3 regions of the Bacillus sp. FSL H8-0534 genome follow, and region 3 is predicted to be linked to each of the others. Evidence: a T-box and tRNA genes for the amino acid it is inferred to sense, from the RefSeq annotation. Region 3 holds a T-box; the other regions hold tRNA genes.

What was found. A T-box is a leader RNA that pairs with one kind of tRNA and senses whether it is charged. The one in region 3 lies ahead of thrS (threonine--tRNA ligase), so its partner is inferred to be a tRNA-Thr.
Region 1: it has a tRNA-Thr gene. The T-box ahead of thrS (threonine--tRNA ligase) is inferred to sense a tRNA for this amino acid. The anticodon was not compared.
Region 2: it has a tRNA-Thr gene. The T-box ahead of thrS (threonine--tRNA ligase) is inferred to sense a tRNA for this amino acid. The anticodon was not compared.

Annotation. Positions count from the first base shown of each region.
Region 1 covers NZ_JBBOUC010000001.1:2,956,529-2,965,984, forward strand. The annotation lists gene glmM (phosphoglucosamine mutase) at 1-1,208, opposite strand, end outside; gene MHH71_RS15060 (CdaR family protein) at 1,201-2,664, opposite strand; gene cdaA (diadenylate cyclase CdaA) at 2,657-3,484, opposite strand; gene rocF (arginase) at 3,735-4,628, opposite strand; gene MHH71_RS15075 (glycerate kinase) at 4,849-5,994, opposite strand; tRNA gene MHH71_RS15080 (tRNA-Ala) at 6,157-6,229, opposite strand; tRNA gene MHH71_RS15085 (tRNA-Gly) at 6,240-6,311, opposite strand; tRNA gene MHH71_RS15090 (tRNA-Lys) at 6,317-6,392, opposite strand; tRNA gene MHH71_RS15095 (tRNA-Gln) at 6,398-6,472, opposite strand; tRNA gene MHH71_RS15100 (tRNA-Tyr) at 6,538-6,621, opposite strand; tRNA gene MHH71_RS15105 (tRNA-Val) at 6,638-6,713, opposite strand; tRNA gene MHH71_RS15110 (tRNA-Glu) at 6,719-6,793, opposite strand; tRNA gene MHH71_RS15115 (tRNA-Thr) at 6,817-6,889, opposite strand; tRNA gene MHH71_RS15120 (tRNA-Asn) at 6,894-6,968, opposite strand; rRNA gene rrf (5S ribosomal RNA) at 6,977-7,092, opposite strand; rRNA gene MHH71_RS15130 (23S ribosomal RNA) at 7,195-9,456, opposite strand, start outside.
Region 2 covers NZ_JBBOUC010000001.1:2,576,811-2,586,266, forward strand. The annotation lists gene MHH71_RS13195 (YebC/PmpR family DNA-binding transcriptional regulator) at 1-364, opposite strand, end outside; gene MHH71_RS13200 (C1 family peptidase) at 1,203-2,009, opposite strand; tRNA gene MHH71_RS13205 (tRNA-Leu) at 2,662-2,743, opposite strand; tRNA gene MHH71_RS13210 (tRNA-Cys) at 2,754-2,824, opposite strand; tRNA gene MHH71_RS13215 (tRNA-Gly) at 2,839-2,913, opposite strand; tRNA gene MHH71_RS13220 (tRNA-Gln) at 2,919-2,993, opposite strand; tRNA gene MHH71_RS13225 (tRNA-His) at 3,059-3,134, opposite strand; tRNA gene MHH71_RS13230 (tRNA-Trp) at 3,147-3,220, opposite strand; tRNA gene MHH71_RS13235 (tRNA-Tyr) at 3,235-3,318, opposite strand; tRNA gene MHH71_RS13240 (tRNA-Thr) at 3,329-3,404, opposite strand; tRNA gene MHH71_RS13245 (tRNA-Phe) at 3,419-3,494, opposite strand; tRNA gene MHH71_RS13250 (tRNA-Asp) at 3,504-3,579, opposite strand; tRNA gene MHH71_RS13255 (tRNA-Met) at 3,583-3,659, opposite strand; tRNA gene MHH71_RS13260 (tRNA-Val) at 3,684-3,759, opposite strand; tRNA gene MHH71_RS13265 (tRNA-Glu) at 3,765-3,839, opposite strand; tRNA gene MHH71_RS13270 (tRNA-Ser) at 3,850-3,941, opposite strand; tRNA gene MHH71_RS13275 (tRNA-Asn) at 3,947-4,021, opposite strand; rRNA gene rrf (5S ribosomal RNA) at 4,031-4,146, opposite strand; rRNA gene MHH71_RS13285 (23S ribosomal RNA) at 4,249-7,170, opposite strand; rRNA gene MHH71_RS13290 (16S ribosomal RNA) at 7,316-8,867, opposite strand; gene MHH71_RS13295 (YgzB family protein) at 9,210-9,456, shown strand, end outside.
Region 3 covers NZ_JBBOUC010000001.1:673,857-683,312, reverse strand. The annotation lists gene MHH71_RS03765 (hypothetical protein) at 1-290, opposite strand, end outside; gene MHH71_RS03760 (hypothetical protein) at 486-794, shown strand; gene MHH71_RS03755 (hypothetical protein) at 858-1,019, opposite strand; gene MHH71_RS03750 (hypothetical protein) at 1,162-1,965, shown strand; gene MHH71_RS03745 (DUF4937 domain-containing protein) at 2,089-2,709, shown strand; gene rluF (23S rRNA pseudouridine(2604) synthase RluF) at 2,992-3,699, shown strand; T-box leader at 3,833-4,059, shown strand; T-box leader at 4,096-4,323, shown strand; gene thrS (threonine--tRNA ligase) at 4,370-6,295, shown strand; gene MHH71_RS03730 (ABC transporter ATP-binding protein) at 6,844-7,611, shown strand; gene MHH71_RS03725 (ABC transporter permease) at 7,623-9,456, shown strand, end outside.

The DNA of each region.
Region 1 (9,456 bases), 2.3 Mb from region 3:
CCGTTCATTTCTTCTTCTACCACACGGATGATTTCTTTAATTTTCTCATTTTCTAATGCCAGTTTCTTATCTGTTACACGAACGTTCACCAATAATTGTGGGAACTTTGTCATTTCACCTGCAAGCTCAGACAATGGTTTCTTCGTCATTTTCATGATGTTTACAAGCTGAAGTGCACTTAACATTCCATCTCCAGTTGTAATGTAATCAAGCAAGATAATATGACCAGATTGTTCACCACCAAGGTTATAACCGCCGCGTTTCATTTCTTCCATTACATAGCGATCACCAACTGCTGTTTTATCACTTGTAATACCGTTTGCTTCAAGTGCTTTGTAGAAACCTAAGTTACTCATAACTGTTGAAACAACTGTGTTATGTTTTAATTGACCAGTTTCTTTCATGTACTTCGCACAGATGTACATAATTTGATCCCCATCAACAACGTTTCCTTTTTCATCTACTGCAATTAAACGGTCTCCATCACCATCAAAGGCAAGTCCAATATCTGCACCTTTTTCTTTTACTAATTCTGCTAAACCTTCTGGATGTGTAGAACCAACACCGTCATTAATATTCATGCCGTTTGGTGAAGTACCCATTGTAGAGATATCAGCTTCTAAATCTGCAAATAAATATGGTGCTAAAGAAGATGTTGCACCATGTGCACAATCTAAAGCAATATGTAAACCTGAGAAATCTTCTTCTACAGTTTGTTTAATGTATTGTAAGTATTTTTGTCCACCTTCGAAGTAGTCATTCACTTGTCCAAGCTCTGTTCCTGCCGGACGTGGTAATTCATCTACTTCTTTATCTAATAAAGCCTCAATCTCAGCTTCTTGCTCATCAGTTAGTTTAAACCCATCTGAACCGAAGAATTTAATTCCATTATCTTGTACTGGGTTATGAGATGCTGAAATCATAACACCTGCTTGTGCATCTAATGCTTTTGTTAAGTAAGCAACCCCAGGAGTTGAAATAACGCCAAGGCGCATAACTTCTGCTCCAGTTGATAATAATCCTGCTACTAACGCACCTTCTAGCATATGACCAGATACTCGTGTGTCACGACCAATAATCACTTTTGGACGATCTGTATCTTTTGTTAATACATACCCTCCAAAACGACCAATTTTAAACGCTAATTCAGGTGTTAATTCCTTATTCGCGACACCGCGCACACCATCTGTACCAAAATATTTACCCATTGCTATTCGCTCCTTTATTTTGCTCTTTTTGTTTTTCTGCTTCATTCTCTTTTTCAGATTCTTTGTTCTGTTCTTCTTTTGGTTTTTCTGTTGGTTTTTCTGTTGGTTTTTCTGTTGGTTTTTCTGTTTCATTCTCTTTATCTTTTTGTGAATCTGGTTGCTCCGGCTTACCTTGTACTTCTTGATCTGGTTTTTCTTTCTTTACAAGGGTTACCTTTACAGTTTTTTGTTTTGCTTCTATTGAAACATTACTAGGACCGCTAACCTGAATTGGAATATCATGCGTCCCAGAAGATATGTTTTGTAGATTAATTGATGCTGTTATTTGCGCCGCTGTTATTTTATCTACTATACTTGCTTCTCCTGAAATATCAACGCTTATCTTTCCACTTTGTGGAGAAAGTAGTTGTAAAGTGAATTCATCTGACAATCCATTTTTTTGTATAGAAATGCCATCTATTGTCTTATGCTTTACAGTTTTTTGTTTTTGCACTTCGACAGAAACCTTCACTTGACTGGGGCTTACATTGGTTACACCTTTCGGTAATAAAACAGAGGCATCGAATGTTGTAGATTCCGTAATTTTACTAAGATCTACTTCGACGCCCTCCAAGGACTTTATATTATCCAAAACATCTTTTGGGCCTGATATTGTCACTTCATTTGGTTCGATACCGATGTTTGTAACCGCTAACCCCTCTGGTAGACTTCCTCTTTTCACATAAGTTAGTGGCACAGTTTTTTCAATATTATTTGTCGCAGTTGGATTTGAAACTGGGATTGTAACATTTACTTTAGACGGTGTTGTTTGTAAGTCTAATTTCCGGCCTTCTTCATCATACAGTACAATTTCGGCTGTCTTTGTTACTGTTTTTGTTATCCCCTTCAAATCAACATACGCCCTGACAAGCGCAACTTTTGCTAGTTCCTCTTCTGTACCCATAACTTCAACAGTTCCTGGTTTGATAGTCGGTTTTTCAACCATACTTCCTTGCATTTGACTCTCATTTGAGTACTTTACTTCCACAGGAAATGACTTTTTTGCTTTCTTTTGAATCGTAACTTTAACTTTCGCCGGTTGAACTGTTGCTTTTAAATTGTTTTCCATCCCGGTATACTTTAAAGGCACATCGTATGTTCCTGTAGAATACCCACGTAAATCTAAAGATACTCCAAACTCACGTTGCGACCTTGCTGCAGTAATTACATTTTTTGGCCCTTCCAATTTTATTTTTATATACTTTGGAACACCACTTACAATATATTTATCTTCATCATAATTTACTGCTACTACAACGTTAGATACTGTCTCCGTTACATCACCTGTTGGAAAAAGTGATGCACTCGTATTCCCTGTCGTGTTTTTATCTGACAAATTCGTCGACATGTAAAGCATTAACGCCAATAGTAATGAAATTCCTTTTAAAAACCAGTGGTTCTCCATTAGCTTATCCATGACGCTTTCTCCTCCAATTCCAATTCCATAAAGATGAAGAAGTTGTCTTCACATTTCCACTAAACTCTGCTAAAAGCATCTCTTTTAACTGTTCGACTTTTAAGTCACGATGCAATTCTCCATTTTTAGTTAAAGAGATTTGGCCTGTTTCTTCTGATACAACCACTGTAATGCTATCAGTTACTTCACTAACTCCCATCGCAGCCCGGTGACGCGTTCCTAATTCTTTTGATATGAACGGGCTTTCCGATAATGGCAAATAACAAGCTGCTGCTTTAATCGTATTTCCTTGCATAATCACTGCTCCATCATGAAGCGGTGTATTAGGGATAAAGATATTAATAAGTAGTTCTGATGACACATTCGCATTTAAAGGAATCCCGGTTTCTACATAATCTCCCATTCCAGTTTCTCTAGATAATGTAATAAGCGCACCTATGCGTCGTTTCCCCATATATTCAGTTGCCTTTGCCACAGCATTCGCAACGATTTCATGCTCTTCTTCTTCCTGACCAATTCCACGGGAGAACAAACTTCCTCTTCCTAATTGTTCAAGCGCTCGTCTAAGCTCTGGTTGGAAAATAATAATTATTGCTAAAAATCCCCATGTTAAAGCTTGGTCCGTGAGCCACTGCAATGTATGCAACTCAAATAAATAACTTAATATACGAACGATAATAATAACTGTAATCCCTTTCAAAAGTTGAACAGCTTTTGTTCCTCGGATTACAAGAATTAGCTTATATATAACAAACCACACAACGGCGATATCTAATATCGTACTGAGATATTTCAAAAGGTTCATATCTCCAAAAGGCATGCTAACCCTTCCTCCTACTTATGAGCAATTTTATCCATATACTGAAATATTATTATTTTGCTCTATCTGTATGTATTTACAACAACTAGTTAATTATACCATACATGAAAGAAACGACAATTACAACGACACCCCCTTGGTGAAAATTGGTAAGATGTCGAACTTTTCTTGTAAAGCGGTATAATATAACTCATTATTATACTCTTTTTTTAAAATAAAAAAAGCAGCATTTCAGCTGCTTTTCTTACATTTATTTTAGTTTTTCACCGAATAAAGAACCCATTAAAGCTACCGCTGTTGTTGCCGTTCTATTTTTCTCATCTAAAATCGGATTTACTTCAACAAACTCAGCAGATGTAATGATATCAGCCTCCGATAACATTTCCATCGCTAAATGACTTTCACGATATGATAATCCACCAGTTACAGGTGTTCCAACTCCTGGTGCATCATGTGGATCAAGTCCATCTAAATCTAATGATAAATGAACACCATCTGTATGAGATAAATATGCAATCGTTTCTTCCATAACGGCAGTCATTCCCATACGATCAATTTCATGCATTGTAAACACTTTAATTCCTTCATTACGAATGAATTCTTTTTCACCTTCATCTAACGCGCGCGCACCGATAATAACAACGTTTTCCTTTTTAACCTTTGGATACGCTTCATATAAATTAACGAGTGAAGGATGTCCATAACCTAAACTTGCTGCAAGTGACATACCATGAATGTTTCCAGATGGTGATGTCTCTTCCGTATTTAAATCCCCATGTGCATCGTACCAAATAATACCTAAATTTTTATAGTTCTTTGCCACCCCTGCAAGTGTCCCGATAGCAATACTATGGTCACCACCTAATACAAGTGGAAAACGACCTTTTTCTATAATATGATCAACCTTACTTGCTAATTCATCACAAACATGTGCAACTTGTGTAAGGTTTCTTAATTTTGTATTTTCATCTATTTCCTGTTCTCTTTCAATACATAGGTCTCCGATATCTTCTACGTCATACCCAATATTTTGAATTCGTTCAATTACTCCTGCATAACGAATTGCACTTGGTCCCATATCAACCCCACGACGCATTTGCCCTAAGTCCATTGGAACTCCAACGATTGAAATTTCTTTCTTCATAGATAGTCTCCCCCTTTTATGCCTTCACTAAATATTTTAAATCTTTTCTATAGTCTGACTCAACTCGACATTTTTTTGTATGTATATGCACCTTATTCACCCATATCTACGTAGAAACCAATATCCTAAAGCTATTTTATGTATAAAACGAAACGCCTCCCAGGAAACCTCATTACACATGTATTCATAAATAATTGAAAGTAAAAAAACGCCTCCTATATTAGAGACGTCTTTCTGATGCTATTTTCCATACAGATGCGATATTTCGTGCGGACATTTCAATATTTTCCTTTGCTGTTATATATGCTTCCTCTAATGTCATTGGACTTGATGTGGCAGCAAACACAGCATCTATTCCTTCTTTATAAACTGAAATGTGATTAGGGAGCACGGAACCCCCAATAGCTATAACGGGTATATGAAGTTTCTTTGCCCGTCTAGCAATTCCAACTGGAGCTTTTCCATAAGCTGTTTGTACATCTATCCTTCCTTCACCTGTAAGAACTAGATCCGCTTCTTTTATATGTTCATCAAAATTTGTATAATCTAATACAATTTCAATTCCTTTTCTTAATTCCCCTTGTAGTACAGCAGCAACAGCAGCGCCTAATCCCCCCGCAGCTCCTGCACCTGCAATCTCTTCCACATCAATATGTAAATATTTTTTTAATACATGGGCATAACGCTTTAAGTTATCATCTAACTGTGCAATCATTTCTGCACTTGCTCCCTTTTGTTTTGCAAATACAAAAGATGCTCCTTTTTGTCCTGTCAAAGGATTATCTACATCACACGCCGCTTCTAGTTTTACATGTGCTAAACGAGAATCCAACTTCAATAAATCTAAAGAATCAATAGAATGTAAATTTCCACCGACAGGTTCTATTACTCGTCCATCTTTCTCTAAAAATTTTACACCTAAGGCAGAGAGCATTCCGGCACCCCCATCGTTCGTAGCACTTCCGCCAAGACCTAAAATGATGTGCTGTACGCCTTTATCCAGTGCATCTAATATAAGCTCTCCCGTTCCTTTTGTTGTTGTAATAAGAGGATTTCGCTTTTTAACTGAAACATGCTGTAATCCTGATGCTGCTGCCATTTCAATAAACGCTGTTCTTTTGTCTTGAGAAATGCCGTAAAATGCTTCTACACGCTCACCAAGTGGACCTGTTACATGAAGTGGAATAATCTTTCCCCCTGTAGCATCAACAAGGGACTGGACTGTACCTTCTCCTCCATCTCCAATCGGGACTTTTACATACTCAGCTTCAGGAAAAATTTTAGTAAATCCTTTTTCAATAGCCTTACATACCTCTATCGCTCGTAAGCTTTCTTTATATGAATCAGATGCAATAACAATTTTCAACACCGATCCCTCCATTCCCCTTATTCCAACACACTTCAATTCAAATGGTATATTTCACTCTATCTTTCTATTGTAAACGAAATGAATGGAAACTCATCCTTATTAAGCAAGATAGACAAAAAACCTTACATCAAAAGATGTAAGGTTTTTTCTAATTTATAATGGAGCCTAGCGGGATCGAACCGCTGACCTCCTGCGTGCAAGGCAGGCGCTCTCCCAGCTGAGCTAAGGCCCCGAAGTAAAAAAGCGGAAGACGGGATTCGAACCCGCGACCCCAACCTTGGCAAGGTTGTATTCTACCACTGAACTACTTCCGCGAAAATGGTGAGCCATGAAGGACTCGAACCTTCGACCCTCTGATTAAAAGTCAGATGCTCTACCAACTGAGCTAATGGCTCGTAAATGGCTGGGCTAGCTGGATTCGAACCAGCGCATGACGGAGTCAAAGTCCGTTGCCTTACCGCTTGGCTATAGCCCATTAATATTTACTAGTATGGTTGTCTTTTCAAAAAAATAAACCTTTTCAGGTTGTTTTTTTGAAAATGGTGGAGGGGGGCAGATTCGAACTGCCGAACCCGAAGGAGCGGATTTACAGTCCGCCGCGTTTAGCCACTTCGCTACCCCTCCGACATTATAAAATATATGGTGGAGGATGACGGGATCGAACCGCCGACCCCCTGCTTGTAAGGCAGGTGCTCTCCCAGCTGAGCTAATCCTCCAAAAGTGGTGACCCGTACGGGATTCGAACCCGTGTTACCGCCGTGAAAGGGCGGTGTCTTAACCACTTGACCAACGGGCCAAAAAAAATTAAAACTGTTCCCAAGCTTCCAACCGGGCTTGAACCGGTGACCTCTTCCTTACCATGGAAGTGCTCTACCAGCTGAGCTATGGAAGCATAATGGCTCCGCAGGTAGGACTCGAACCTACGACCGATCGGTTAACAGCCGATAGCTCTACCACTGAGCTACTGCGGAATAATATTGCCTGGCAACGTCCTACTCTCACAGGGACAAGGTCCCAACTACCATCGGCGCTAGAGAGCTTAACTTCCGTGTTCGGTATGGGAACGGGTGTGACCTCTCTGCCATCATTACCAGACTTATTTCATTTGAGACAATCATTATTATACTTGATTCATTTAAAATGTCAACAAGTTTTTTTATGTTCTCTCAAAACTAGATAACATTTGCTTCATATTATATGGTTAAGTCCTCGATCTATTAGTATTCGTCAGCTCCACATGTCACCATGCTTCCACCTCGAACCTATCAACCTGATCATCTTTCAGGGATCTTACTAGCTTACGCTATGGGAAATCTCATCTTGAGGGGGGCTTCATGCTTAGATGCTTTCAGCACTTATCCCTTCCGCACATAGCTACCCAGCTATGCCCTTGGCAGAACAACTGGTACACCAGCGGTGCGTCCATCCCGGTCCTCTCGTACTAAGGACAGCTCCTCTCAAATTTCCTACGCCCACGACGGATAGGGACCGAACTGTCTCACGACGTTCTGAACCCAGCTCGCGTACCGCTTTAATGGGCGAACAGCCCAACCCTTGGGACCGACTACAGCCCCAGGATGCGATGAGCCGACATCGAGGTGCCAAACCTCCCCGTCGATGTGGACTCTTGGGGGAGATAAGCCTGTTATCCCCGGGGTAGCTTTTATCCGTTGAGCGATGGCCCTTCCATGCGGAACCACCGGATCACTAAGCCCGACTTTCGTCCCTGCTCGACTTGTAGGTCTCGCAGTCAAGCTCCCTTATGCCTTTGCACTCTACGAATGATTTCCAACCATTCTGAGGGAACCTTTGGGCGCCTCCGTTACACTTTAGGAGGCGACCGCCCCAGTCAAACTGCCCACCTGACACTGTCTCCCGGGTCGATAAGACCCGTAGGTTAGAATTTCAATACAGTCAGGGCGGTATCCCACCAGCGCCTCCACCGAAGCTAGCGCTCCGGCTTCAAAGGCTCCCGCCTATCCTGTACAAACTGTACCAAAATTCAATATCAGGCTACAGTAAAGCTCCACGGGGTCTTTCCGTCCTGTCGCGGGTAACCTGCATCTTCACAGGTACTATAATTTCACCGAGTCTCTGGTTGAGACAGTGCCCAAATCGTTACACCTTTCGTGCGGGTCGGAACTTACCCGACAAGGAATTTCGCTACCTTAGGACCGTTATAGTTACGGCCGCCGTTTACTGGGGCTTCAGTTCAGAGCTTCGCTTACGCTAACCCCTCTCCTTAACCTTCCAGCACCGGGCAGGTGTCAGCCCCTATACTTCGCCTTACGGCTTCGCAGAGACCTGTGTTTTTGCTAAACAGTCGCTTGGGCCTATTCACTGCGGCTTTCCGTTAAGAAAGCACCCCTTCTCCCGAAGTTACGGGGTCATTTTGCCGAGTTCCTTAACCAGAGTTCTCTCGCACACCTTAGGATTCTCTCCTCGCCTACCTGTGTCGGTTTGCGGTACAGGCACCTTTTATCTCGCTAGAAGCTTTTCTTGGCAGCGGGGAATCAAAGACTTCGCTCCATAAGGAGCTTCCCCATCACAGCTCAGCCTTCACGATAAGCGGATTTGCCTACTTATCAGCCTAACTGCTTGGACGTGCACAACCAATCGCACGCTTCTTCTATCCTTCTGCGTCCCTCCATTGCTCAAACGATAAAGAGGTGGTACAGGAATATCAACCTGTTGTCCATCGCCTACGCCTGTCGGCCTCGGCTTAGGTCCTGACTAACCCTGAGCGGACGAGCCTTCCTCAGGAAACCTTAGGCATTCGGTGGACGGGATTCTCACCCGTCTTTCGCTACTCATACCGGCATTCTCACTTCTAAGCGCTCCACCAGTCCTTACGGTCTGACTTCACTGCCCTTAGAACGCTCCCCTACCACTGATACCATAGGTATCAATTCGCAGCTTCGGTGGTGTATTTAGCCCCGGTACATTTTCGGCGCAGAGTCACTCGACTAGTGAGCTATTACGCACTCTTTAAATGGTGGCTGCTTCTAAGCCAACATCCTAGTTGTCTAAGCAACTCCACATCCTTTTCCACTTAATACACACTTTGGGACCTTAGCTGGCGATCTGGGCTGTTTCCCTCTTGACTACGGATCTTATCACTCGCAGTCTGACTCCTAAGGATAAGTCATTGGCATTCGGAGTTTGACTGAATTCGGTAATCCGATGAGGACCCCTAGTTCAATCAGTGCTCTACCTCCAAGACTCTTACACTTAAGGCTAGCCCTAAAGCTATTTCGGGGAGAACCAGCTATCTCCAGGTTCGATTGGAATTTCTCCGCTACCCACACCTCATCCCCGCACTTTTCAACGTGCGTGGGTTCGGGCCTCCATTCAGTGTTACCTGAACTTCACCCTGGACATGGGTAGATCACCTGGTTTCGGGTCTACGACCACGTACTAAACGCCCTATTCAGACTCGCTTTCGCTACGGCTCCGCCT
Region 2 (9,456 bases), 1.9 Mb from region 3:
CCATATTACCACTATTTTTACTAAACGCAGCTCGTACATCCGCTGCAGTACGATTCACGTTATTTGTAAGTGTATCTACAATTACCATAGATCCATTTGGTCCGAATCCTTCATAACGAAGCTCGTCGTAATTTTCTTCAGAACCACCTTTTGCTTTTTCAATCGCACGATCAATGATTGTTCTTGGTACATTGTATGTTTTTGCACGTTCTAATACGACTCTCAACGTTTGATTTGATTCTGGATCTGGCTCACCTTGTTTTGCAGCCACATAAATCTCACGTCCAAATTTCGCATATATACGGCTTGTATTTGCATCTTTTGATGCTTTTTTGTCTTTAATATTATTCCATTTACGGCCCATACTGTTCCACTCTCTTTCACGTTTAAATCTACATAAAAATATTAATATGAAATACAATGTTTATTCAACACTTTTTCAAAATAAATACAAAAAGTTCATTATTGATTCGCATTACTGACATAATATAAATCAATATAATTTCGTTCATTCACCAAATTATATTATACCTTAAATTCATAATTCATTACGAATTTAACACTCAAATAACATGATTTTACAGTGTAAATACAAAAAGCCTCCTAAAATGGAAGCCTACTTTTACAACCCATTATTTTGGTTCTGAAAGGTCTCCAGATTTCGTTAATGATCTAGCAATTCCATCTCCAAATTTATTTAATACAAAGTGTGTTTCCTCATAATGCGCATGATTTGGTTCATCGAACTCTCGGACTCACTGCCGATTAAAATGCACGGTTTTAATGCGTGGTGCGAACGGTGAGAATTGCTCGTAGTGTTAACTTTTGTTCAGCTAGTACCGATAACGGAATGACTGATACTATAAGAGTTTTTCTTTGTGTTTATAGCAATACGTAAATAAGACCGCCTCTTTTACAAGAACGGTCGTACAAAAAACATTTGCTGGAGGTTGCTACAAATAGCTTAAGATATCTTCTTTAGTTATTGTGGACAAGAATTTTTACGTTTATTCGCAAAAACAGCAGGCAACTGATTAAGTCCCCCGCTACGTTCTTGCACGACACGGAAGAGAGAGCGCCCCGTTTTGAAAGAGTGAAGCCGAAGGAAAATCGGCTTGCAGATAGTATACGCAATACAAAAAAAGATTATTCAAAGAGGAGGAATTAGAATAATCTTTTTATCCTCCTTCCTTATTCTGAAATTAGCGTCCGGTCCACATATCCTGTACAATTCCGTTTTGGAATAATTCATATGGAAAATAACAATACCCTTCATCTCCCCATTCTGTCCCCCAGCTGTTTCGAATAATCACAACTTTTTTATCATCATCATACCCAACAGCACATACAGCATGTCCTGCTGGTTGTCCATCTTCTATAATTACATCATCAGTCCCTGAGATAGGTACGATTCCAGTTTTTCTTACCTCATCAGAATGATAAAAGGCATTTGTAACTAGAAAACCAAGAACTACTGGAAGTCCATGCGCCAGTGCAGATTTTAATCGTGGTAAATCTTGCACACGACTATATTGCCCAATCCGATAAAGTAATGCATCATTATCCGATTTCGAGGATGGTGTATCACGAAAATGCTCTATTTGGTAAGGGTAATCTTTCTCAGGACAGACTCCCAGCTTTTCAAGTACACTCATCCCATCTCGCAAAATAGCTCCATTATCATTTTGAATGTCTCCCTCTATTTTTCGTTCATGATAATACAGATATAAGCGCGATAATAGAACAAATGGGCGTCCCGATTGTTTTAAGAGATACTCACGTAATCCGGATACAATAGCGTTTGCTGTACAAGAACCAAGTTGACCTTGATCTACAACATCTGACATTCGCTCTCGAAGATCCACTTGAGTTGGAAGATCCTCCTCATTACTAAAAAGATAACTTTGAAACATTCTATCTCGTAAATCGATAGGGTCTTTCCTCACATTTAGGTATTTAACAATATCATTATTACTAGTAAGGCTAAGAATTGATTCTTTTGAATTCATATTTAAACATTCGTCCTTTCCTTATAGACAAAGTCATTCAATATATATCCTTAACATATACATTGGAAAATATGTATTCTATAACAGAGAGTCTTGGTTATACTTTGACTTCCTCGTATAAAAAAAACGAGTAAAGCCAACGAGAATGGTGGTCACTTACTATAATTAAACGCGGGGCTCCGTAGGATTTTCTACTTTATTACGCATATATAAAATGACGTTTTCTTTACTATGTTCCTCTGTGACGTTATACAACTTTAAATTTATACTGTCGATACCTTGCTCACGTAAATGGTTTAGGCAGATACTTCCTTACGATAAAGCCCAATCGTATGAGGCCTTAAATTACGTAACTCACAATTCTTCGTAAAAATACTTAGCGCATCCTCAAACGTTTCTACGTACGACTTTTTACTTTTGTGAACAACAAGATAATTCGCGATCATTTAACACGTTCCTTCGTCTTACCACAACTACACCTCCACACTCAGCGTAAACGATTTGCTCGCACGCTTCGAGTTAATATAGTCATCTAAGAATTCAACGTCTATAAACGCAAAAAAAGCACTCCTTACCGCAGTAAGAAGCGCTTAATATGTACGATATAATCAATCCGAAGACAAATAAAAAAGACGATTACTCGTCTTTTTGATACCGATGGTCGGGGTCGAACCGACACTCCCGAAGGAACACGATTTTGAGTCGTGCGCGTCTGCCAATTCCGCCACATCGGCATAATGAGAAAGGCGGCAACCGGATTCGAACCGGTGGTAAAGGTTTTGCAGACCTCTGCCTTACCACTTGGCTATGCCGCCATATTAAATTACTTTGGAGCGGAAGACGGGATTCGAACCCGCGACCCCAACCTTGGCAAGGTTGTATTCTACCACTGAACTACTTCCGCAAAAATGGCTGGGCTAGCTGGATTCGAACCAGCGCATGACGGAGTCAAAGTCCGTTGCCTTACCGCTTGGCTATAGCCCACCGAAGTTTTAATTCATTATATGCAAGTATTAACTACTTTATTTACAAATATTAAAAAATAAAAATGGGGCGACTGATGGGAATCGAACCCACGAATGCCGGAGCCACAATCCGGTGCGTTAACCACTTCGCCACAACCGCCATGTTGTGTTTTGGCAGGGGTAGTAGGAATTGAACCCACACTGGAGGTTTTGGAGACCTCTGTTCTACCTTTAAACTATACCCCTATATAAAATGTAAATGGTGGAGGGGGGCAGATTCGAACTGCCGAACCCGAAGGAGCGGATTTACAGTCCGCCGCGTTTAGCCACTTCGCTACCCCTCCGAAACTTACATGGTGCCGGCTAGAGGACTTGAACCCCCAACCTACTGATTACAAGTCAGTTGCTCTACCAATTGAGCTAAGCCGGCATATTTAGTTAAAATGGTGGCTCGGGACGGAATCGAACCGCCGACACGAGGATTTTCAGTCCTCTGCTCTACCGACTGAGCTACCGAGCCAGAAATAAATGGCGGTCCCGACCGGGGTCGAACCGGCGATCTCCTGCGTGACAGGCAGGCATGTTAACCACTACACCACGGGACCATTTGGTTGCGGGGACAGGATTTGAACCTGCGACCTTCGGGTTATGAGCCCGACGAGCTACCGAACTGCTCCACCCCGCGACAATACTATTCATATGTTATATATGGTGGAGGATGACGGGATCGAACCGCCGACCCCCTGCTTGTAAGGCAGGTGCTCTCCCAGCTGAGCTAATCCTCCAAAAGTGGTGACCCGTACGGGATTCGAACCCGTGTTACCGCCGTGAAAGGGCGGTGTCTTAACCACTTGACCAACGGGCCAAAAATATTATGGCGGAGAGCAAGGGATTCGAACCCTTGATACGCTTGTGACGTATACACGATTTCCAATCGTGCTCCTTCGGCCAACTCGGACAGCTCTCCAATCATGGCTCCGCAGGTAGGAATCGAACCTACGACCGATCGGTTAACAGCCGATAGCTCTACCGCTGAGCTACTGCGGAATGATATTAGCCTGGCAACGTCCTACTCTCACAGGGGCAAGGCCCCAACTACCATCGGCGCTAGAGAGCTTAACTTCCGTGTTCGGTATGGGAACGGGTGTGACCTCTCTGCCATCATTACCAGACTATATTCACTTGAGACAAACACTATTATACTTAATTGATTAAAAAAGTCAATAAGTTTTTTTATGTTCTCTCAAAACTAGATAACATTTGCTTCATATTATATGGTTAAGTCCTCGATCTATTAGTATTCGTCAGCTCCACATGTCACCATGCTTCCACCTCGAACCTATCAACCTGATCATCTTTCAGGGATCTTACTAGCTTACGCTATGGGAAATCTCATCTTGAGGGGGGCTTCATGCTTAGATGCTTTCAGCACTTATCCCTTCCGCACATAGCTACCCAGCTATGCCCTTGGCAGAACAACTGGTACACCAGCGGTGCGTCCATCCCGGTCCTCTCGTACTAAGGACAGCTCCTCTCAAATTTCCTACGCCCACGACGGATAGGGACCGAACTGTCTCACGACGTTCTGAACCCAGCTCGCGTACCGCTTTAATGGGCGAACAGCCCAACCCTTGGGACCGACTACAGCCCCAGGATGCGATGAGCCGACATCGAGGTGCCAAACCTCCCCGTCGATGTGGACTCTTGGGGGAGATAAGCCTGTTATCCCCGGGGTAGCTTTTATCCGTTGAGCGATGGCCCTTCCATGCGGAACCACCGGATCACTAAGCCCGACTTTCGTCCCTGCTCGACTTGTAGGTCTCGCAGTCAAGCTCCCTTATGCCTTTGCACTCTACGAATGATTTCCAACCATTCTGAGGGAACCTTTGGGCGCCTCCGTTACACTTTAGGAGGCGACCGCCCCAGTCAAACTGCCCACCTGACACTGTCTCCCGGGTCGATAAGACCCGTAGGTTAGAATTTCAATACAGTCAGGGCGGTATCCCACCAGCGCCTCCACCGAAGCTAGCGCTCCGGCTTCAAAGGCTCCCGCCTATCCTGTACAAACTGTACCAAAATTCAATATCAGGCTACAGTAAAGCTCCACGGGGTCTTTCCGTCCTGTCGCGGGTAACCTGCATCTTCACAGGTACTATAATTTCACCGAGTCTCTGGTTGAGACAGTGCCCAAATCGTTACACCTTTCGTGCGGGTCGGAACTTACCCGACAAGGAATTTCGCTACCTTAGGACCGTTATAGTTACGGCCGCCGTTTACTGGGGCTTCAGTTCAGAGCTTCGCTTACGCTAACCCCTCTCCTTAACCTTCCAGCACCGGGCAGGTGTCAGCCCCTATACTTCGCCTTACGGCTTCGCAGAGACCTGTGTTTTTGCTAAACAGTCGCTTGGGCCTATTCACTGCGGCTTTCCGTTAAGAAAGCACCCCTTCTCCCGAAGTTACGGGGTCATTTTGCCGAGTTCCTTAACCAGAGTTCTCTCGCACACCTTAGGATTCTCTCCTCGCCTACCTGTGTCGGTTTGCGGTACAGGCACCTTTTATCTCGCTAGAAGCTTTTCTTGGCAGCGGGGAATCAAAGACTTCGCTCCATAAGGAGCTTCCCCATCACAGCTCAGCCTTCACGATAAGCGGATTTGCCTACTTATCAGCCTAACTGCTTGGACGTGCACAACCAATCGCACGCTTCTTCTATCCTTCTGCGTCCCTCCATTGCTCAAACGATAAAGAGGTGGTACAGGAATATCAACCTGTTGTCCATCGCCTACGCCTGTCGGCCTCGGCTTAGGTCCTGACTAACCCTGAGCGGACGAGCCTTCCTCAGGAAACCTTAGGCATTCGGTGGACGGGATTCTCACCCGTCTTTCGCTACTCATACCGGCATTCTCACTTCTAAGCGCTCCACCAGTCCTTACGGTCTGACTTCACTGCCCTTAGAACGCTCCCCTACCACTGATACCATAGGTATCAATTCGCAGCTTCGGTGGTGTATTTAGCCCCGGTACATTTTCGGCGCAGAGTCACTCGACTAGTGAGCTATTACGCACTCTTTAAATGGTGGCTGCTTCTAAGCCAACATCCTAGTTGTCTAAGCAACTCCACATCCTTTTCCACTTAATACACACTTTGGGACCTTAGCTGGCGATCTGGGCTGTTTCCCTCTTGACTACGGATCTTATCACTCGCAGTCTGACTCCTAAGGATAAGTCATTGGCATTCGGAGTTTGACTGAATTCGGTAATCCGATGAGGACCCCTAGTTCAATCAGTGCTCTACCTCCAAGACTCTTACACTTAAGGCTAGCCCTAAAGCTATTTCGGGGAGAACCAGCTATCTCCAGGTTCGATTGGAATTTCTCCGCTACCCACACCTCATCCCCGCACTTTTCAACGTGCGTGGGTTCGGGCCTCCATTCAGTGTTACCTGAACTTCACCCTGGACATGGGTAGATCACCTGGTTTCGGGTCTACGACCACGTACTAAACGCCCTATTCAGACTCGCTTTCGCTACGGCTCCGCCTCTTCAGCTTAACCTCGCACGGGATCGTAACTCGCCGGTTCATTCTACAAAAGGCACGCCATCACCCATTAACGGGCTCTGACTATTTGTAGGCACACGGTTTCAGGATCTCTTTCACTCCCCTTCCGGGGTGCTTTTCACCTTTCCCTCACGGTACTGGTTCACTATCGATCACTAGGTAGTATTTAGCCTTGGGAGATGGTCCTCCCAGATTCCGACGGAATTTCACGTGTTCCGCCGTACTCAGGATACATTCAAGAGAGAACGAAGTTTCGACTACGGGGTTGTTACCCTCTATGACGAGCCTTTCCAGGCTGCTTCGTCTACCTCGTTCCTTTGTAACTCCGTATAGAATGTCCTACAACCCCAAGAGGCAAGCCTCTTGGTTTGGGCTAGATTCCGTTTCGCTCGCCGCTACTCAGGAAATCGCATTTGCTTTCTCTTCCTCCAGGTACTTAGATGTTTCAGTTCCCTGGGTCTGTCTTCCTTACCCTATGTATTCAGGTAAGGATACCATACCATTACGTATGGTGGGTTTCCCCATTCGGAAATCTTCGGATCAAAGCTTACTTACAGCTCCCCGAAGCATATCGGCGTTAGTCCCGTCCTTCATCGACTCCTAGTGTCAAGGCATCCACCGTGCGCCCTTTCTAACTTAACCAAACTAAAATTAAAAAATATGAGCTACACTGTTATCTAGTTTTCAAAGAACATACATTTATTTCTGAGAGATAGTTCTCTCAAAACTGAACAAAACGAAACACGGAAACTTATATTGATGAACAGCGTTCATCAATTCTCCATAGAAAGGAGGTGATCCAGCCGCACCTTCCGATACGGCTACCTTGTTACGACTTCACCCCAATCATCTGTCCCACCTTAGGCGGCTGGCTCCAAAAAGGTTACCCCACCGACTTCGGGTGTTACAAACTCTCGTGGTGTGACGGGCGGTGTGTACAAGGCCCGGGAACGTATTCACCGCGGCATGCTGATCCGCGATTACTAGCGATTCCAGCTTCATGTAGGCGAGTTGCAGCCTACAATCCGAACTGAGAACGGTTTTATGAGATTAGCTCCACCTCGCGGTCTTGCAGCTCTTTGTACCGTCCATTGTAGCACGTGTGTAGCCCAGGTCATAAGGGGCATGATGATTTGACGTCATCCCCACCTTCCTCCGGTTTGTCACCGGCAGTCACCTTAGAGTGCCCAACTTAATGATGGCAACTAAGATCAAGGGTTGCGCTCGTTGCGGGACTTAACCCAACATCTCACGACACGAGCTGACGACAACCATGCACCACCTGTCACTCTGCCCCCGAAGGGGAAGCCCTATCTCTAGGGTTGTCAGAGGATGTCAAGACCTGGTAAGGTTCTTCGCGTTGCTTCGAATTAAACCACATGCTCCACCGCTTGTGCGGGCCCCCGTCAATTCCTTTGAGTTTCAGCCTTGCGGCCGTACTCCCCAGGCGGAGTGCTTAATGCGTTAACTTCAGCACTAAAGGGCGGAAACCCTCTAACACTTAGCACTCATCGTTTACGGCGTGGACTACCAGGGTATCTAATCCTGTTTGCTCCCCACGCTTTCGCGCCTCAGTGTCAGTTACAGACCAGAAAGTCGCCTTCGCCACTGGTGTTCCTCCATATCTCTACGCATTTCACCGCTACACATGGAATTCCACTTTCCTCTTCTGCACTCAAGTCTCCCAGTTTCCAATGACCCTCCACGGTTGAGCCGTGGGCTTTCACATCAGACTTAAGAAACCACCTGCGCGCGCTTTACGCCCAATAATTCCGGATAACGCTTGCCACCTACGTATTACCGCGGCTGCTGGCACGTAGTTAGCCGTGGCTTTCTGGTTAGGTACCGTCAAGGTGCCAGCTTATTCAACTAGCACTTGTTCTTCCCTAACAACAGAGTTTTACGACCCGAAAGCCTTCATCACTCACGCGGCGTTGCTCCGTCAGACTTTCGTCCATTGCGGAAGATTCCCTACTGCTGCCTCCCGTAGGAGTCTGGGCCGTGTCTCAGTCCCAGTGTGGCCGATCACCCTCTCAGGTCGGCTACGCATCGTTGCCTTGGTGAGCCGTTACCTCACCAACTAGCTAATGCGACGCGGGTCCATCCATAAGTGACAGCCGAAGCCGCCTTTGAATTTCGCACCATGCGGTGCAAAATGTTATCCGGTATTAGCCCCGGTTTCCCGGAGTTATCCCAGTCTTATGGGCAGGTTACCCACGTGTTACTCACCCGTCCGCCGCTAACTTCATAAGAGCAAGCTCTTAATCCATTCGCTCGACTTGCATGTATTAGGCACGCCGCCAGCGTTCATCCTGAGCCAGGATCAAACTCTCCAATAAAGTTAGTTTGTCTAGCATCTAAAATAAAAATTGACGTTTCACGTTGTTTGTTTCGTTCAGTTTTCAAAGAACTCGTTTGTCGCTCAATGGCGACTCCCTTATGTTAACACCTTCATTTTTCCATGTCAACTAAGTTTTTTAATTTCTTTTTTTCGCTTTCTGCCGTTTCGCATCAGCGACGGTTATTAATATATCATGCAGTTTATACATGGTCAATACTTTTCATAAAAAAATTTCACATCCCGTTTATTTCTTTTTTTCATCATTTTAACAAACCCCACTTCTTTTAAATCAAAAATTCAAAATTTTATGTTATATTATTCCTATAGGAGCGTGATGGGAATGGGGATTAAATATTCGAACAAAATCAATAAAATTCGAACCTTTGCATTAAGTTTAGTATTTATCGGACTCTTCATTGCATACTTAGGCGTATTTTTTCGCGAAAATATTATTATTATGACCATTTTTATGATGGTTGGCTTTTTAGCAGTTATCGCTAGCACCGTCGTTTACTTTTGGATTGGTATGTTATCTACAAAAACCGTACAAATCATTTGCCCAAGTTGTAACAAACCTACCAAAATGC
Region 3 (9,456 bases):
ATATTATTCATTTTATCCAGTAATTCAGTTGTATTTATGTTACCTGATTTTGAATTTAGTTCAGTCCATGTTGGTAACCATTCCTGTTCCACGATAGTATCGTAGTTTGTAGTAAGTAAATCAATTTGGGATTTTAATTCTTGTTGATAGATTTTTTTATCGATAGGCTCTTTAGTAGTTTGAATTTTTTTCTCTTTCGTGTAGTTCAAAAAAACAATGACTCCAATGCTGGCAATTATCAGCGTGCTAAAAAGACAAAGCCACCATTTTTTATGAAACAATTTTTTCATTTAGTAATTCCTCCTAATATGCAAAACATGAGATGTTTCAATCTATAATAACAAGTTATACGTTTGAAAATTGTTATATTTTGTCGAAAAAAAGATTTGTGAAATAAATGTCCAATAATAAATGGCATTGTATGGTAAAAATCGATAAAACATTAAAGGATTTTACTTTTATTAACATATAAGGATGAGATTTTGATGGAGAAAAAGAGACGGAAAATATACTCCAATATTATTATGGTAGGAGTTTTAGGAGGGCTATTAGCGCTAATATTTATGACGAAAGAATCAAAGATTAAAGATTTTCCAGTTTCTATGTCAGCTATTCATATTGAAGATGAAAATCAAGCACATTATCAATATATAAGTCTAATGCCTATATCAAAAGCAAAAGGATGGGAAAACCTTGGAGAAGATGGGCATACTGTAGTATTTCAAAAAGGAGATAGGAAGGTAATTGTATTACATTATCCAGGGGAAAATATGTATTACTTGTTTGAAGAGTAGATTAAGATATCAGGGGAATAGGACATAAACAGGATGATTACTTTGTTTGTGTCCTATTATTATTTAAGATAACAATCCGAACTCTTTTGCATGTAATCGTAAGAGAAATGTAACCCTTTCACGCAATAAAGGTATGAAGCTTTGTAATTCGTTTAGTAGTTTCAAACCTTCTGCTTCAATCTTTTGAATATGAGTTGAATCAGTTACTGAGAATGCGAGTTTCATTGTCAACATACTCCTTTTATTGGGTTATTTAGTAAATGCATTATAATCATACTACGATAAGATGTATTTTTGTTTTTATTCTTAATTTTTTGATTTATAATTAATTTGTATATAACACTTTATATAGAAATGGGCTGATTGATTGTCAATTATTAAGAAAATAGGTCGGTTTTGTCCTGTAGATGACAAAGGATACATTATTAATGATTCACATATGAATAATATTCAACCAGTCTTTCTCAAAGTTATACAAGAAGTACAGGATATATGTTTTCATATGCTGCAGGATGACCTCCATAGCATTTACATTAGGGGGTCTGTTCCAAGAGGGATTGGAATAGAGGGGATTGCAGATATAGATACAATTATATTAGTTCGAAAAGATCCGAAGGCACTAGACTTGGAATGGATCGAAAGTATAGAACAACAAGTGCTCCAAAAATTTGATTGTATATCTGGGGTGGAATTAAGTTTTTATGATGTTGAAGAAGTGTTACATTCCAGTCGTTTGTCGTTTATAAGTTTTATGATTCAAACACATGGAGTATGTATACTCGGTGAAGATATAAGATCACAGCTACCTAAATGTAAAGTAAGTCGAGAATTAGCACGTGAACATCTTATACATTTACAGCCACAAATTGAACAAGCATGTAAAGAATTAATTCATAATAAAGGTAGGGAAGATATATTAGATTGTTGCCGCTGGATTATGAAAATCATAGTTAGAGCAGGATTAGCATTAACAATTGATAAAGAAGGACTTTATTCGAGAGACCTTCATCCAGCGTATGAGTTGTTTAGTAAGCATTTTCCAGAGCAAGAACAAAATATGAGGAAAGCGCTGCAATATGCAGTTAATCCTATAGACGACATAACAGAGATTTTGTCTTTTTTAGAGTTACTGGGAGATTGGATGATAAAAGAAGCGAATCAGTATTTTTAAAAAACAATTGAATAGATTGTAATTTTATTATGTAAATAAAAGTGTTTGATTTTTTAAATAGTAGGTGAAGAAATAGCAATCATTGCAAAAGGAATACGGAATATATAATTAGGGGGGATCTATATGTTATTAAAAACGATATTTTGTCAGGTAGAAAAAGAGAAAAAGGGTTTGTTTTCAGAGGCACAAGAGAAATGGAGAGGTTTACAAAATCTAGAGGGATTTTATGGACAATTCGGAGGCTGGGATGAAGATGAAGCTTGTGTATTTTCTGTTTGGGAAAGTATGAGTACGTATCAAGCATTCATGAATGGAGTACACGATACAATTTTTTTAAATAGTAATCAAGAGGATACATATGTTTCATGTGAAATAGAGAAATTTCAAACGTTATATGACATAACAAGTATTCCTTTTATGGATGCAATTGCTAAAGGTTCATTTGTAAGAATCGCAATTTGTGATGTGAAGAGTGGAAATGAGCAACATTTTTTACATGTACAAGAAACGATTTGGAATAAAGGGATGGAACATGTAGAAGGAATGTTAGGTGGCGTTGTAGGAAGATCGATTACAAACTCAAATCGTTATGTAGTTCTATCTTATTGGCAAGATGAAATGGCACATCAACGTTATGCGAAAGAAATTTTCCCAGAGCTATATAAGTTAGCTAATGTAAAAAAGTATGTTGAAAATATAAATGGAAAGCAAGTTGCGTGTATAAAAGAATGGTCTGTATATTAATTATAAAAAAAGTGAATAAATGGTGTATATCTAGGATGAATGATTTTAGTAGTTATAGTTGTATGAATTATTAGTTTAAAAGTAGAAGGCATGCAGCGAATGTATTATTGGTATGTAGTTCAATAAGACGAACTCTTTTCTTTTAAACATGAAAATTATAGAAGACGTCAGATACCCTTTCGTGTTAATATATTTAAGTTATATTAGGAGGCTTACCCTTTTGTTATTGTACGGTAGAAGCAGTGTGAGCTTGAAATTTTTAGAAAAAAGGATGTGCCTAACTTGCGTATAAATAAATTTATTAGTGAATCTGGAAAAGCATCTAGACGCGGAGCAGATAAGTTAATTAATGAAAGAAGAGTAATTATTAACGGAAAGGTTGCAAAAATAGGTGACCAAGTACAACCAGGTGATGACGTGCGAGTAAATGGAGAGCAGCTTCGAATTGCTCGAGACCATGTGTATATCGCTTTAAATAAACCAGTAGGTATTACATGTACAAGTGAAAAGGCAGTTAAAGGTAACATTATCGATTTAGTGAATCATCCTTTACGAATTAATCACGTTGGACGTCTTGATAAAGATTCAGACGGTTTAATTTTGTTAACGAATGATGGCGATATTATTAATGAAATTTTACGTGCTGAAAATAAACATGAAAAAGAATATATTGTTTCAGTAGATAAACCGATTACGCCTGAATTTTTAAAAGAAATGGCAGCGGGTGTTAAAATTTTAGGAACAAAAACACTTCCTTGTGAAATAACACAGTTATCAAAATATGAATTCCAAATTATTTTAACACAAGGATTAAATCGCCAAATTCGTCGTATGTGTGAAGCTTTAGGTTATCAAGTATACACATTAAAACGTACGCGAATTATGAATATCCAGTTGAATAATTTACCAGTTGGGCAGTGGAGAGATTTAACGAAGAAAGAGAAAAAAAGATTATTTGCAGACTTAAACTACGAACCACAAGATTGGTAAAAAAGATAGGGGAAATCAAAAAACATGAAAATTGTTTTTGGTTTCCCTTTTTTTATTGAACAAAAAATATTTTTTGACACTTGCAAAAATAAAATGAATAGGGTATAGTAAATAACAATTAATGGATGTGTTATTAAAAGCAAAGAAAAGGACACGAGTTATTTTTAACGGTTGTACAGAGAAGGAAGGAACGCTGAGAACTTCCTAACGCAGTGAAATAACTTACCACCTTAGAGCTGCACTGGGGAAATAAAAGTATCTAGTGCCGTGTAAGCGACGTTACCGCAAAAGAAGCCATTGTATGTTTAATATGATGGGAATCTGGGTGGAACCACGAATATAAGCATATTCGTCCCTATTATTAGGGATGAGTATGCTTTTTTATTTTTAAATTCATAATAAGCGAAGAAAAGGACACGAGTTATTTTTAACGGTTATACAGAGAGGGAAGGAGTGCTGAGAACTTCCTAACGCAGTGAAATAACTTACCACCTTAGAGCTGCACTGGGGAAAATAAAAGTATCTAGTGCCGTGTAAGCGACGTTACCGCAAAAGAAGCCATTGTATGTTTAGTATGATGGGAATCTGGGTGGAACCACGGGTAAAAGCACGCTCGTCCCTATTATTAGGGATGAGTGTGCTTTTTTATTTATGAAATGGAGCGATTAAAATGAGAGAACAGATGATTAACATTATTTTTCCAGATGGTAGTGCCAAAGACTATGTAAAAGGAATTACTCTAGAAGAGATTGCAGCCTCAATTAGTTCAAGTTTAAAAAAGAAAGCAGTAGCCGGAAAGGTGAATGATCAATTATTTGACTTACGTCGAAATATCGAACAGGATGCCAAAATTCAAATTATAACTATGGATTCAGAGGAAGGAATAGAAGTTGCAAGACATACTTCTGCACATATATTAGCGCAGGCTGTAAAGAGAATATACGGTGATGTAAAACTTGGCGTAGGACCTGTTATAGAAAATGGTTTTTATTATGATATGGATCTTCCAAGTAGTATAGGTGTTGAAGACTTACCTAAACTTGAAAAAGAAATGAAGAATATTGTGAATGAAAATTTGAAAATAGAGCGAGTTGAAATCACTCGAAAAGAAGCAGAAAAGCTTTTCAAAGATGTAAATGATCACCTAAAGTTGGAGCTTTTAGAAGCAATCCCTGAAAATGAGATTGTAACGATTTATAAACAAGGAGAATTTGTTGATTTATGTCGTGGTCCACATTTACCGTCAACTGGCTACCTGAAAGCATTTCAATTAACTCACGTTTCCGGTGCATATTGGCGCGGGGATAGTAATAATCAAGTGCTTCAGCGTATATATGGCGTTGCGTTTTCTTCTCAAAAAGAATTAGAAAGCTATTTGCATTTTGTAGAAGAAGCAGCAAAGAGAAACCATCGTAAGTTAGGAAATGAACTTGAATTATTTATGTTCTCGGAAGAAGCACCAGGAATGCCTTTTTATTTACCGAAAGGACAAATCGTTCGAAATGAATTAGAGTCTTTTTTAAGAGAAATACAACAAAACTATGATTACCAAGAAGTGCGTACTCCCATTATGATGAATCAGGGGCTATGGGAAGAATCAGGGCACTGGGATCATTATAAAGATAATATGTATTTTTCAGAGGTAGACAACAAAAGCTTTGCATTAAAACCGATGAATTGCCCTGGACACATGCTTATCTTTAAAAATAAGCTACATTCATATCGCGATTTACCAATTCGAATGTGTGAATTTGGTCAAGTACATCGCCACGAATTCAGCGGTGCATTAAATGGATTATTAAGAGTTCGTACATTTTGTCAGGATGATGCACATTTATTTGTGACACCTGAGCAAATAGAAAGTGAAATAAAGTCAGTGTTAAAACAAATTGACTATGTCTATAGAACATTCGGTTTTGAATATGAAGTGGAGCTTTCAACAAGACCTGAAGATTCAATGGGTGATGATGAGTTATGGAACCAAGCTGAATCGTCTCTCGAGAATGTGCTGAAATCATTAAATTATAACTATAGAGTGAACGAAGGAGATGGCGCATTTTACGGACCTAAAATTGATTTTCATATTAAAGATGCTTTACAAAGAAGCCATCAATGTGGAACAGTTCAGCTTGATTTCCAAATGCCAGAGAAATTTGACTTGAATTATATTGATGAAAGAAATGAGAAAAGAAGACCGGTTGTTATTCACCGTGCTGTATTAGGCTCTTTTGATCGTTTCCTAGGAATACTAATTGAACATTTCGGAGGGGCATTCCCAACATGGTTGGCTCCGGTTCAAATAAAGGTGATTCCTGTTTCCAATCAAGTACATGAACAATATACAAAGGAAATTGAAGAAAAGTTAAAGAGCGTTGGCCTTCGAGCCGAACGAGATGCTCGTAGTGAAAAGCTAGGGTATAAAATACGAGAGGCACAGCTCCAAAAGATACCATACATTCTTGTTATTGGGGATAAAGAAATGGAAAATGGATCTGTAAATGTGCGTAAATATGGTGAAGAAAAATCTGAAGTGGTTTCGCTATCTGCATTTATGGAAAGTATACGGAAGGAAGTTTATAATAAAGGATCTAAGTAATAAATCATAAATCAATCGGGTTGAAACACACTACTTTAAGTAAGTAGTGTGTTTTTTACTATCATAAAGAAATTATTTGAAGTTGTTCGTCGTTAAAAATCATTTTTAACCTGTTTATTTTCTACTTTCCATCCATCATTCTTCTTTTTAATCTCTAAAACTATATTCATTCCACTAGATTCCTTGTAAAGGATATAACCATGGTCTGATTTAATATATGTCGACGGCTCTCCTCTCCATTTTTACTTATTTTAAATTATGTTTGTCTTAATATATTTAGAAGCGCCCGCTTCTAAGCAAAGTGTAGGTGGGGGATTTCAGGTTGTTATTTTTGCCCCTTACAAAAATGTAAGGTGAATGTAAGATAAATCGCAGGAAGATTGTGAGTAAAAGTGAGAATATTAAAAAAGAAAGTAAAGGATATAAGATTTTTTATCAATTTTGTTATAAAAAAATGAAAAATTAAAAAAATCTTAAGAATTTATGTAGGAGAAATCTAAGAAATGTATGACAAAGTAATGATATACAAAAGGGATGGAGTGATAGGAATGGCAACAAATGTAGTGACAGTAGAAAGTGTGGAGAAAACATATGGCAAAAGAAATGAAAGCCAGTCAAAAGCATTAAGAGGGGTATCGCTTACGATACAAGAAGGGGAATTCGTTGGGATTATGGGACCTTCTGGATCTGGAAAAACGACACTACTAAATGTAATTAGTACACTTGATCATGCGACAGGAGGAAGTGTGACGATAGCAGGCACAGATATTACTTCAATGAAGGGGAACGCTTTATCAGATTTCCGTTCTCAAAAACTGGGGTTTATTTTTCAAGATTTTAATTTGCTTGAAAATCTCTCGATCTATGAGAATATTGCTTTGCCACTTTCACTACAAGGAGTGCCTTCAAGTGAGATAAGCGGGAAAGTAAATGAGGTTGCACAGAAATTAGATATTGTTGAAATTTTAACAAAATATCCATCAGCTGTCTCTGGTGGACAAAAACAAAGAACAGCTGCAGCACGAGCTTTAGTACATAATCCGGCCATTGTATTAGCGGATGAACCAACAGGAGCACTTGATAGCAAAAATGCGAAGAGTTTATTAGAAGCGATGCAAGACTTACATGAAAATCATGGAGTAAGTATATTAATGGTAACGCATGATGCATTTAGTGCAAGTTATTGTGAGCGGATTCTATTTATTCAAGATGGGCTACTCTATAAAGAATTGAAACGCCAAGGAACACGAGAGGATTTCTATCAAGATATTTTAGGTGTGCTTGCTCATATGGGCTCAGCGGCTGAATCCAAATAGGGGGCGAGATCATGTTATTGAAATTATCACGTCATAGTATGAAAAAAATGTTAAAGGACTATCTTGTTTTGCTTGTTGGTCTTGTCATTAGTATCAGTATTTTCTATATGTTTCAAACGATGGCGATTAACAGTCAATTTACAAAAGATAATAGTATGATTAATAGTATTCGCCTTGTATTTTGGGTTGGTGCTGTCTTACTTTCCTTCATTACGGTCTTTTATATCGTATATGCGAATTCCTTTTTACTTACATTGCGCAGGAAAGAGCTTGGTATGTATATGATGCTCGGTGCAAAGAAGAAAAAAGTTGCTCAGTTATTATTTATCGAAACATTCGGTATGGGAATTATCAGCATTATTATTGGGATTATTGTAGGAATATTACTAGCAAGTGCAGCGGGGAATTTTTTAATGAATGGTTTAGAAATTTCGGCGAAAGGCTATGCACCATTTTATATACCTGCAGTTCTTGTTACATGTGGATTCTTCTTGGTCTTATTTATTATTACTGGATTTATCAATAGTATACGGTTATTGCGTCAAACTGAACTTGAGCTACTTCGTGAAGATGAAACACAAGATACAATAGAAAAGAGTAAACGTCGTGTTATCATTTTTACTGTAATGGGAGTGTTACTGTTAGGAACAGGATACTATTCTATACTGCATATAGACAAGTTACGTGAAATAGGATTTATACTAGCAACGGGTGCTACAACGATAGGGACATATTTTATTTTTAGTTCATTGTTACCATTGTTTGTAACAAAGTTAAAAAGCAACAAAAAACGAAATGAAACAGGTTTAAATAGTTTTACATATGCTCAGCTTCGTTTTCGAATAAATAGTTTATCTCGGGTACTTGGGACTGTCGCGATGCTAATTGCACTTGGTGCAGGGGCGATGACAGCTGGAATGGCTTTTCAAAAAAATGTTGGTATTATGACGGATTTTTCTCGAGTCTATGATGCGACAATTCATGATCCGAATGAAAAAGATATAGCGGCATTAAAACAAATGAAAATTGAAGAGCAACGAACTTATAAATATAAAGTGGACGGGGAAGCAGTCTATTATTTACGAGAAAATTTAACTACAAAGCCACCACTCATTTCTGATCATCAAGATACAAAGAATGTCAAAGAGCCTGTACGTAAACGTGTAAAAGAACCATTAATGGAACCTCTTTATACATCTATGGAAGCACCTGAGGCAGCAAGTAAACTTCCACATATGCCAAGTGATTGGAATGATGCAATCATAAGAGAAGTTCAAGTTACACACAATCAATTCAACGGGAAACCTGTTCGAATTGCAGATAAGGACCATTATAAAAACATTCAAGGAACAGAACATAGTGTCACGCTAGTGCAAGTGGATGACTTACAAAAATATAAACCGTTGTTAATAGATATTGATCAACGACAAAAAGAGTTAGTAGAAAAAGCAAAAGGCGGAAAAGTAGAATTATATACAAAAATGACAACTTACCAATTTATGAATAGTTTCATGAGCGGTACGATGTTTATGGGGTTCTTCCTTGGAGTTGCATTCTTAGCTATGATGGCGAGCTCTCTTATGTTTAAAATTTTAACAGGAGCTTCTCGTGATGTACGTCGCTATGAAATGCTTCGAAAAATTGGAGTACGCCGTAGTATGTTGTCGCGTAGTATCTATAAAGAAATTTCATATCTCTTTATCTTCCCGGCTATCATTGGTATTTCACATATTTTAGTAGGACTTAACTTGTTCCGCCTCTTCTTAGTTGATCCGTTTGTAAAAGTGTGGATGCCAATTGGAATTTTTCTTATTATTTATGTTGTATATTACTGGATAACGGTGC